Regions from separate parts of the Achromobacter aegrifaciens genome, predicted to be linked through region 1. Evidence: riboswitches for the same ligand, from Rfam matches in the RefSeq annotation. Region 1 holds a riboswitch; the other holds the start of a gene.
What was found. A riboswitch is a leader RNA that binds a small molecule or an ion and turns the genes downstream of it on or off. The one in region 1 is predicted to bind glycine.

Region 1 (4,222 bases):
AGCTTCGCCGACGAAGAGGCGCTCGACATGCTGGAAGCCAACAAGGACCGCCATTTCGTTGCGCCCGGCATAGGCTGGCTGATCCGCACCGCCTTCAACGCTTCCGAATACGGCATCACGCCCGCCATCGCCGAACAGATGGGCTACAAGCGCGAGCTGGAAATCGCCTCGGAGTCGCTGCGCAAGATGCACAAGCGCGGCATCCGCATCCTGCCCGGCGGCGACTACGGTTTTGCCTGGATGCCCCACGGCACCAACGCCCGCGACCTCCAGTACTTCGTGGACTACATCGGCATGACCCCGACCGAAGCGCTCGTGTCCGCCACCCGGCTGGGCGGCGAGATCATGCAACGTCCGCACGAATTGGGCATGCTGCGTCCTGGCTATCTGGCGGACGTGGTCATGGTCGATGGGGATCCGCTGAAGGATCTGTCGTTGCTGGTGGATCCGGAGCGGATCTTGCTGGTGATGAAGGATGGGGAGGTGTGTAAGGACATTTCCCGGCAGGGGTTGGATGCGGAGCCGCTGCGTGCCGAGGCGGGCAGGGAAGCTGCGCTGGTGTTGTGAGTCTGGCGGCGCCTTTCCAGGCGCCGCGTTCACCCGCTCAAGCCTCTCCCACCCCCTCCCTCACGCTAGCTGCCAGCATCTGCGCCGTCGCCGCCGACAAGGTCCAGCCCAGGTGCCCATGCCCCGTGTTGTAAAACACGCCGGGCCGCCTGCCCGGGCCCACGCGGGGCATCATGCTCGGAGTCATGGGCCGCAGCCCGCACCACGGCACCACGCGCGAAGTTCGGATGCCGGGGAAGTGCTTGCGGGTCCAGTCCACCAGGGGCTGCACGCGCTCCGCGCGGATGTCCATGTTGAAGCCATTGAACTCCGCCGTGCCGGCCACGCGGAAGCGGTCGCCTAGGCGGCTGGTGACGATCTTGGCGGCTTCGTCCAGCAGGCTGACGCGCGGCGCGGCCGCCTGGCTGGCGGCGTCGTCCAGATGCACGCTGATGGAGTAGCCCTTGACCGGGTAGATGTTGAGCGTGTCGCCCAGCTGCCTGGCGAACTGCCGGCTGACGGCGCCGGCGCAGACGACGATGGCGTCGGCCTCGTGCTGTTCGCGGCGCGTGCCGCCTTCGCGTACGACGTCGAGCACGTAGGGCGCGCCGTCCAGGCTGATGTTGCGGATGTCCGCGTCCTGCGCGAAGCGCACGCCGCGGCGTTCGCAGGCGCGAGCCAGGCCGCTGGTGAACTTGTGGATGTCGCCGGTGGCGTCCGAAGGCGTGTAGAAGCCGCCATGGCAGGCGGTTTGCAGCGTGGGCTCGATGCTGCGCGCTTCCTCGGGCGACACCGCGTAGCGCTCCAGCCCGCCTTCCTGCAGCAGGGCATTGGCGCGGCGCGCGGTCTCGAAGCTGGCGGCGTCGTGGTAGATGTGCAGGATGCCGCGGCGCTCCAGGTCGAAATCTATGCCTTCTTCTTCCGCCATGGCGTACAGATGCTGGCGCGCGGCGATGGCCAGCCGGGTGGTCTCGATCGTGTTGCGGCGGTAGTTGCGGATCTGTCCGATGAACTGCGCCAGCCAGGAGTACTTGTGCCAGCTGAAGCGGGGATTGAGTAGCAGCGGCGCGTTGTGGCGGCCGAGCCAGCGCAGGCCTTTCATGATGGTGGCGGTGCTGTTCCAGACCTCGGCGTTGCTGGCCGACAACTGGCCGCCGTTGGCGTAGGAGGTCTCCATGGCCGGATAGCGCTGGCGGTCATAGACAGTGACGTGATATCCCAGTTTGCTCAAGGCATAGGCGGACGTGACGCCGGTGATACCGGCGCCAATGATGGCGATGCGGGGCATGATGGCTCCAGATTGAGTGGCCGCGGCCACCCGGCCGCAGCACCCCATCTGTCTCTGTACCTGAGAGCTTCACCCGCGGCGCAGACGGCGGCGGGTTCCCCTTCGGTGGGCGCGCTTGGCGCCTCTCTCCAGATTGTCTAGACCGCGCAGTCCTGTTTGCCTGAGAGTTTCCGGGGCGGTTGCTCCGTCGGCGCCTGCCGCGGGGGCAGGTCTCTTCTGCGGGGTTTTGGATCGACGAGGCGAGAATAGCCAAATTCCCCTGGGATGAGACCAAGGGTTAGTACCAATAAGGCGTCGCATCGCGCTACGATGCATGCGCGCCGCCGTCGCGGCGCCACGGATCCGACACGACAGGGAATGACGAGAATGCGCTTGAACAGCATGCTGCGCACGGGATTGTTTGCGCTGATGGCCGCAGGCTGCGCGCTGGCGCAGGCCGGCCAGGCAGAGACGGACCGCAAGGTCGACGAGGCGGTCCAGGCCGTCATGCGCGAACACGGCATTGCGGGCATGTCGATCGCCGTGACCCGCAACGGGACACAGCATTTCTACAACTATGGCGTGGCGTCCAGGCAGACCGGCAGGCCTGCCGGCAGCGATACGCTGTACGAGATCGGCTCCATCAGCAAGACCTACACGGCAACCCTGGCAGCCTATGCACAGGTGCGCGGCCGCCTGGCCTTGAGCGACAGTCCGGCCAAGTACCTGCCGGAGCTCGCCGGCAGCGACTTCGCCAAGCTGAGCCTGATCAACCTGGGGACGCACACGACCGGCGGCTTCCCCTTGCAGGTGCCCGACGCGATCAAGAACCAGGCGCAGCTGATGGCCTATCTCAAGGCCTGGAAGCCCGAGCATGCCGCTGGCACGTATCGCACCTACGCCAACCCCAGTATCGGCATGCTGGGCATGGTGGCGGCCAAGAGCCTGAACCGGCCGTTCAAGGCGGCCATGGAGCGGGACCTGTTTCCGAAGCTGGGCCTGACCAGCACCTACATCGACGTGCCCGCCGCCAGGATGGCGGACTACGCGCAGGGCTACAACAAGCAGGATGCCCCCGTGCGCGTGAATCCGGGCGTGCTGGCCGACGAGGCCTACGGCGTGAAGACCAGCGCACGCGACCTGATCCGCTTCGTCGACGCGAACATGGGTTTGAACCTCGCCGATGCCGAGCTGCGCGGCGCAATCGCGCAGACGCACGTCGGCTATTTCCAGCTGGGCGACATGACCCAGGATCTGGTCTGGGAGCAATTGCGCTATCCGGCAACGCTGGACGCGCTGTTGACGGCCAATGCCGGCAACTACAACAGCCAGAGCCAGCCCGTGGCGGCGTTGAACCCGCCGCTGCCGCCGCAGGAGACCGTGTGGATCAACAAGACGGGTTCGACCAATGGCTTCGGCGGTTATGTGGCGTTCGTGCCGTCGAAGAAGCTGGGCATCGTGATACTGGCCAACCGGAATTATCCCAACGAGGCCAGGGTCCGGCTGGCGTACCGGATCCTGGGCGAGCTGGAGCAATAGGCCCGCTATCGCGCGGGCGGCTGCCTCGCCGCGTCGTAGCGGGGCAGCAGGTCCATCACTTCCAGGCGCTTGCACAATTGCGCCAGCCGCTCCATCTTGTAGGCATTCACGTCCATGCCGGCGTAGTCATAGAAGCCCTGGCCGTCGCGCAGCCCGTTGCGCCCTTGTTCCATATTGCGGGCGATGACCGCAGGCGAGGAGAAGCGCGGATCGATGGCACCGGCGAGGTAGCGCGAGGCGTAGTAGAGAATGTCGCCGCCGCCCCAGTCGATGAACTCCAGCAGCCCCAGAACCGAAAAACGCAGGCCGAAGCCCAGGCGCACGGCCGTGTCGATGTCTTCGGCGCTGGCCACGCCTTCCTCCACCATGCGGGCCGCTTCGTTCATGGCCAGGGCCTGGATGCGGGGCACGATGTAGCCCGCGGCGGGGGCGCACTGCACGGGCTTCTTGCCCGCCAGGCGCAGCGCTGCCAGCAGCCCTTGCGTCGCGGCCTCGCTGGTCTGCGGGCCGCGGCTCACTTCCACCAGCGGTATCAGGTAGGCGGGGTTGAGCCAGTGCGCGTTCAGGAAGCGCTGCGGGTTTTGCACCAGTTCCGCCAGCTCGGTGATCAGAAAGGTGGACGTGGTGGACGCGATGATGCTGTCCGGCGCGCAGGCCGCTCCCAGCCATACAAAGGCATCGCGCTTGGCGTCCAGGCGTTCAGGCACGGCTTCGAACACCACGCGCGCCTGCCGCAGGTCTGCCTCCGCATCCTCGCGCGTGCATAGGCGCACGCGCGCCAGCGCAACCTCCGCCTGCGCGGCGTCGAGCAAGCCCAGGCTGCACAGGATGCCGAGCTCGCGGCGCAGGTCGTCCCGCACACGGGCGAAG
Region 2 (4,222 bases), on a different contig from region 1:
TTTCATCGGCGAAGCCGTGGACGTCACGGGTTGGCTGGGCGGCTACAACTTCCAGTGGGCCTGGGCTTCGGGCGTGGCCTGCGGCAAGGCGCTGTAGCGTCCTCTGGCGGGACAGGGCGCCGATAGGCCGGCGCTATGGCAGGTATTGGAAGCCTGCCATTGTTATATCAAATAAAAATACTTATCATTTATGTTTTCGATATTGATCCAAGCCCTGAATCGGGGGGCGGATCCAACGGAGACATGCATGGCCTACACTCTTCCGCCCCTGCCGTATGCCTACGACGCCCTGGAACCTCACATCGACGCGATGACGATGGAGATCCACTACAGCAAGCACCATCAGACCTACGTCAACAGCCTGAACGCTGCGCTGGAAGGCGCGGGCATCGTCACCAACGAGCCGGTCGAGTCCCTGGTGGCGCGGCTGGAGCAGTTGCCCGAAGCCATCCGCGGCGCCGTGCGCAACCACGGCGGGGGCCACGCCAACCACAGCCTGTTCTGGTCGGTCATGTCGCCCGAGGGCGGGGGTGAGCCGGACGGCGCATTGGCAGCGGCCATCGAGTCCGAACTGGGCGGGCAGGCCGCCTTCCGCGACGCGTTCACCAAGGCTGCGCTGACCCGCTTCGGCAGCGGCTGGGCCTGGCTCTCGGTGACGCCGGCCGGCAAGCTTGCGGTGGAAAGCAGCGCCAACCAGGACAGCCCCCTGATGCACGGCAACACGCCCATCCTGGGACTGGACGTGTGGGAGCACGCCTACTACCTGAAGTACCAGAACCGCAGGCCCGAGTACATCGGCGCCTTTTACAATGTCGTGAATTGGCCTGAAGTGGCGCGCCGCTACGCGGCAGCCCAGCGCTGAGCGCATCTCTCGCAAGGAGGGCAGCGGCACATGAATACCTTCAGCCGTCATCGCGTGCGGCCGGCGGCCACCAGCATCAGCGTGTGGACCCTGGCCGTATTGGTGGCATGCCTGGGCCTGCACCAGTTGTGGGCCTATCTGGACGTGCGCGCGCCGCACGTGGCCGATGCCCTCCTGGGCGGGCTGGTGGCCGCGGGCGCTACTGCCCTGGGTACTTTGCCCATCCTGTTTGCTCGGACCATCCCCCAGAAAATGCAGGACAGCATGTTCGGCTTCGGCGCCGGCGTGATGCTGGCCGCCAGCGCCTTCTCGCTGGTGGCGCCGGGCATCGCCGCGGGCCGCGACCTGGGCTATGGCCCCTGGGGCGCCGGCTTGACGGTGGGCGCGGCCGTACTGCTGGGGGCGGCGGTGCTGCTGCTCATGGACCGTACCCTGCCGCACGAACATTTCATCAAGGGCCGGGAAGGCATCGAGGCGCACCGCCTGCGCCGCACTTGGCTGTTCGTCTTCGCCATCACCCTGCATAACCTGCCGGAAGGCCTGGCCATAGGCGTGGGCTACGCGGGCAACGACGCCATGCGCGGCACCGCGCTGGCCACCGGCATTGCGATCCAGGACATTCCCGAAGGGCTGGTGGTGGCGGTGGCGCTGCTGGCGGCGGGCTATCAGCGCGCCTTCGCGGTGGCGCTGGGCATGCTGTCCGGCCTGGTCGAGCCGCTGGGCGCGGTGCTCGGCGCCGCAGTGGTCGGCTGGTCCGAGCCGCTTCTGCCCTGGGGCCTGGGTTTTGCCGCAGGCGCCATGCTGTTCGTGATCAGCCACGAGATCATCCCCGAATCGCACCGCAAGGGGCATGAGGTCTACGCGACCTGCGGCCTGATGCTGGGTTTCGTGCTGATGATGCTGCTGGACACGGCGCTGGGCTGAGCCGCCGCGGGCATTCCCTGGCCGCGGCTTTCGTTGTATGCTTGCGCCGCTGTCACGCATGTTGCGGGAGAGAGCGGCCTGTACGTCCGGCCGCCGCCGAAGGCGCAATTCGCCCGGAATCGCTCAGGTAACCCATACCGCCCATGCTTGCCCTGTCCCGGTTTTCTCACCGTGCGGACGCGGCAAAACAGTACTCTGGAGAGACCTGGCGCCGACCCTGAACTAGGGACATAGCGAGCAGCCCAGGCGCCGAAGGTGCAAACCCGCCATGCGGGGCAACTCTCAGGCAAAAGGACAGAGGGGCGGAAGATTCAGCCGTTGTACAAGCGCACCCCGCTTGGCACCACTGGCATTCCGTAACCCTGGCAACACTGCCGCCCCGGAGTTTCCGCGCATGTCCGCAACCCTCAAACGCACCCCGCTGGCCGAAGAACATATCGCCTCTGGCGCCCGCATGGTCGACTTCGGCGGCTGGGACATGCCGCTGGCCTACGGTTCGCAGCTGGAAGAGCACCACGCCGTGCGCCAGGACGCCGGCATGTTCGATGTGTCGCACATGCTGAACGTCGACGTGGCCGGTCCCGACGCGTTCGCCTTCCTGCAGCGCCTGGTCGCCAACGACGTGTCCAAGCTGACCGTGCCCGGCAAGGCGTTGTACAGCTGCATGCTGAACCCGCAAGGCGGCGTGATCGACGACCTGATCATCTATTTCTTCGCCGCCGACGAATGGCGCGTCGTGGTCAACGCAGGCACGGCCGACAAGGACGTCGCCTGGATGCAGCGCGTCAAGCAGGCTGGCCAGTTCGACGTTGCCATCACGCCGCGCCGCGATCTGGCCATGGTGGCCGTGCAAGGCCCCAACGCCCGCGCCAAGGTCTGGGCCGCGCGCCCGGCCTGGCAGGCCGCCAGCGAGCCGCTTACCCCCTTCGTGGCCGCCCGCGTGGGCGACGACACCCTGGTGGCCCGTACCGGCTACACCGGCGAGGACGGCTTTGAAATCGTGCTGCCGGCCGCCGAAGTCGTGCAGCTGTGGCGCGACCTGGTCGCCCAGGGCGTGCGGCCCTGCGGCCTGGGCGCGCGCGACACGCTGCGCCTGGAAGCCGGCATGAATCTGTACGGCCAGGACATGGACGAGCTGACCCAGCCCGACCAGGCCGGCCTGACCTGGACCGTGTCCCTGAAGAACGCCGAGCGCCGCTTCATCGGTCGCGACGCGCTGGAACAATTCGCTACCCCCGCCACCTTCATCGGCCTGAAGCTGCAAGAACGCGGCGTGATGCGCGCGCACATGGCCGTGCGCACCAAGGAAGGCACGGGCGAGCTCACCAGCGGCACCATGTCGCCCACGCTGGGCGTATCGATCGGCTTTGCCCGTCTGCCTCAAGGCGTCAAGCCGGGCGACACGGTCGAAGTCGACATCCGCGGTAAGTGGGTGCCCGCCCTGGCCTGCAAATTGCCGTTCGTGCGTAACGGCAAAGCGGTCGAACACTCGTAAACTCGAAGCTTCGCGCGAGCCGCCGGCCCCTGGGGCGACGGCCGCCCGCGCGAGGCGCGCAACACCATTCATCTACCCGCATTCCCTCAGGAGTTCCCATGAGTCTGCCCACCGATCGCAAGTACACCGAGTCCCATGAATGGGTCAAAGCCGAAGGCGATGTGTTCGTCGTCGGCATCACCGATACCGCCCAGGATCAATTGGGCGACCTGGTCTTCGTTGGCGACGTGAAGGTCGGCGCCAAGCTGAACGCCGGTGAAACCGCTGGCGTGGTCGAATCGGTCAAGGCCGCTTCGGACATCTACGCTCCCGTGGCTGGCGAGATCGTCGCGTTCAACGAAGAGCTGGAAAACAATCCCAACCTGATCAACGAATCGGCCTTCACCGCCTGGATCTTCAAGATCAAGCCGGTCAACGCCGCCGACGCCGACAAGCTGCTCGACGCCGCCGGCTACGAAGCCGTCGCCAACGGCTAAGCCAGCCTGGCTGGAACGGGCGCAGGGCACCCGCCACGCGCCTGTTCCGCAAGATGCAATACCGTCCGTCCTCCGACGACACCCGCTATCCCGAGACCTCTCCATGTCGCGCGCCCTAGACACCCACACCGACTTCATTCCCCGCCACATCGGCCCTTCCGACGCCGACCAGGCCGCCATGCTTGCCGTCATCGGCAGCGCCAGCCTGGACGCCCTGATCGAAGAAGTCGTGCCGCCCAAGATCCGCAGCCAGGCCCCGCTCGCGCTGCCCGCCTCGCGCAGCGAAACCGACGTGCTGGCCGAACTGAAGCAGATCGCCGGCCGCAACAAGGTCTACCGCAGCTACATCGGCCAGGGGTACTACGGCACGCAGACGCCCAACGTGGTGTTGCGCAACATTCTTGAGAATCCCGCCTGGTACACGGCCTACACGCCTTACCAGCCCGAGATCTCGCAGGGCCGCCT

Region 2: it holds a riboswitch for glycine, as region 1 does, so the genes downstream of both, gcvT (glycine cleavage system aminomethyltransferase GcvT) here and HV793_RS24885 (D-amino acid dehydrogenase) in region 1, are expected to answer to the same signal.

Annotation. Positions count from the first base shown of each region.
Region 1 covers NZ_CADIKO010000004.1:69,484-73,705, reverse strand. The annotation lists gene HV793_RS24890 (metal-dependent hydrolase family protein) at 1-567, shown strand, start outside; gene HV793_RS24885 (D-amino acid dehydrogenase) at 605-1,834, opposite strand; glycine riboswitch at 1,879-1,970, opposite strand; glycine riboswitch at 1,972-2,063, opposite strand; gene ampC (class C beta-lactamase) at 2,192-3,352, shown strand; gene HV793_RS24875 (3-hydroxybutyryl-CoA dehydrogenase) at 3,358-4,222, opposite strand, start outside.
Region 2 covers NZ_CADIKO010000001.1:565,281-569,502, reverse strand. The annotation lists gene HV793_RS02720 (BaiN/RdsA family NAD(P)/FAD-dependent oxidoreductase) at 1-97, shown strand, start outside; gene HV793_RS02715 (superoxide dismutase) at 248-862, shown strand; gene HV793_RS02710 (ZIP family metal transporter) at 893-1,786, shown strand; glycine riboswitch at 1,841-1,936, shown strand; glycine riboswitch at 1,972-2,094, shown strand; gene gcvT (glycine cleavage system aminomethyltransferase GcvT) at 2,181-3,281, shown strand; gene gcvH (glycine cleavage system protein GcvH) at 3,380-3,757, shown strand; gene gcvP (aminomethyl-transferring glycine dehydrogenase) at 3,861-4,222, shown strand, end outside.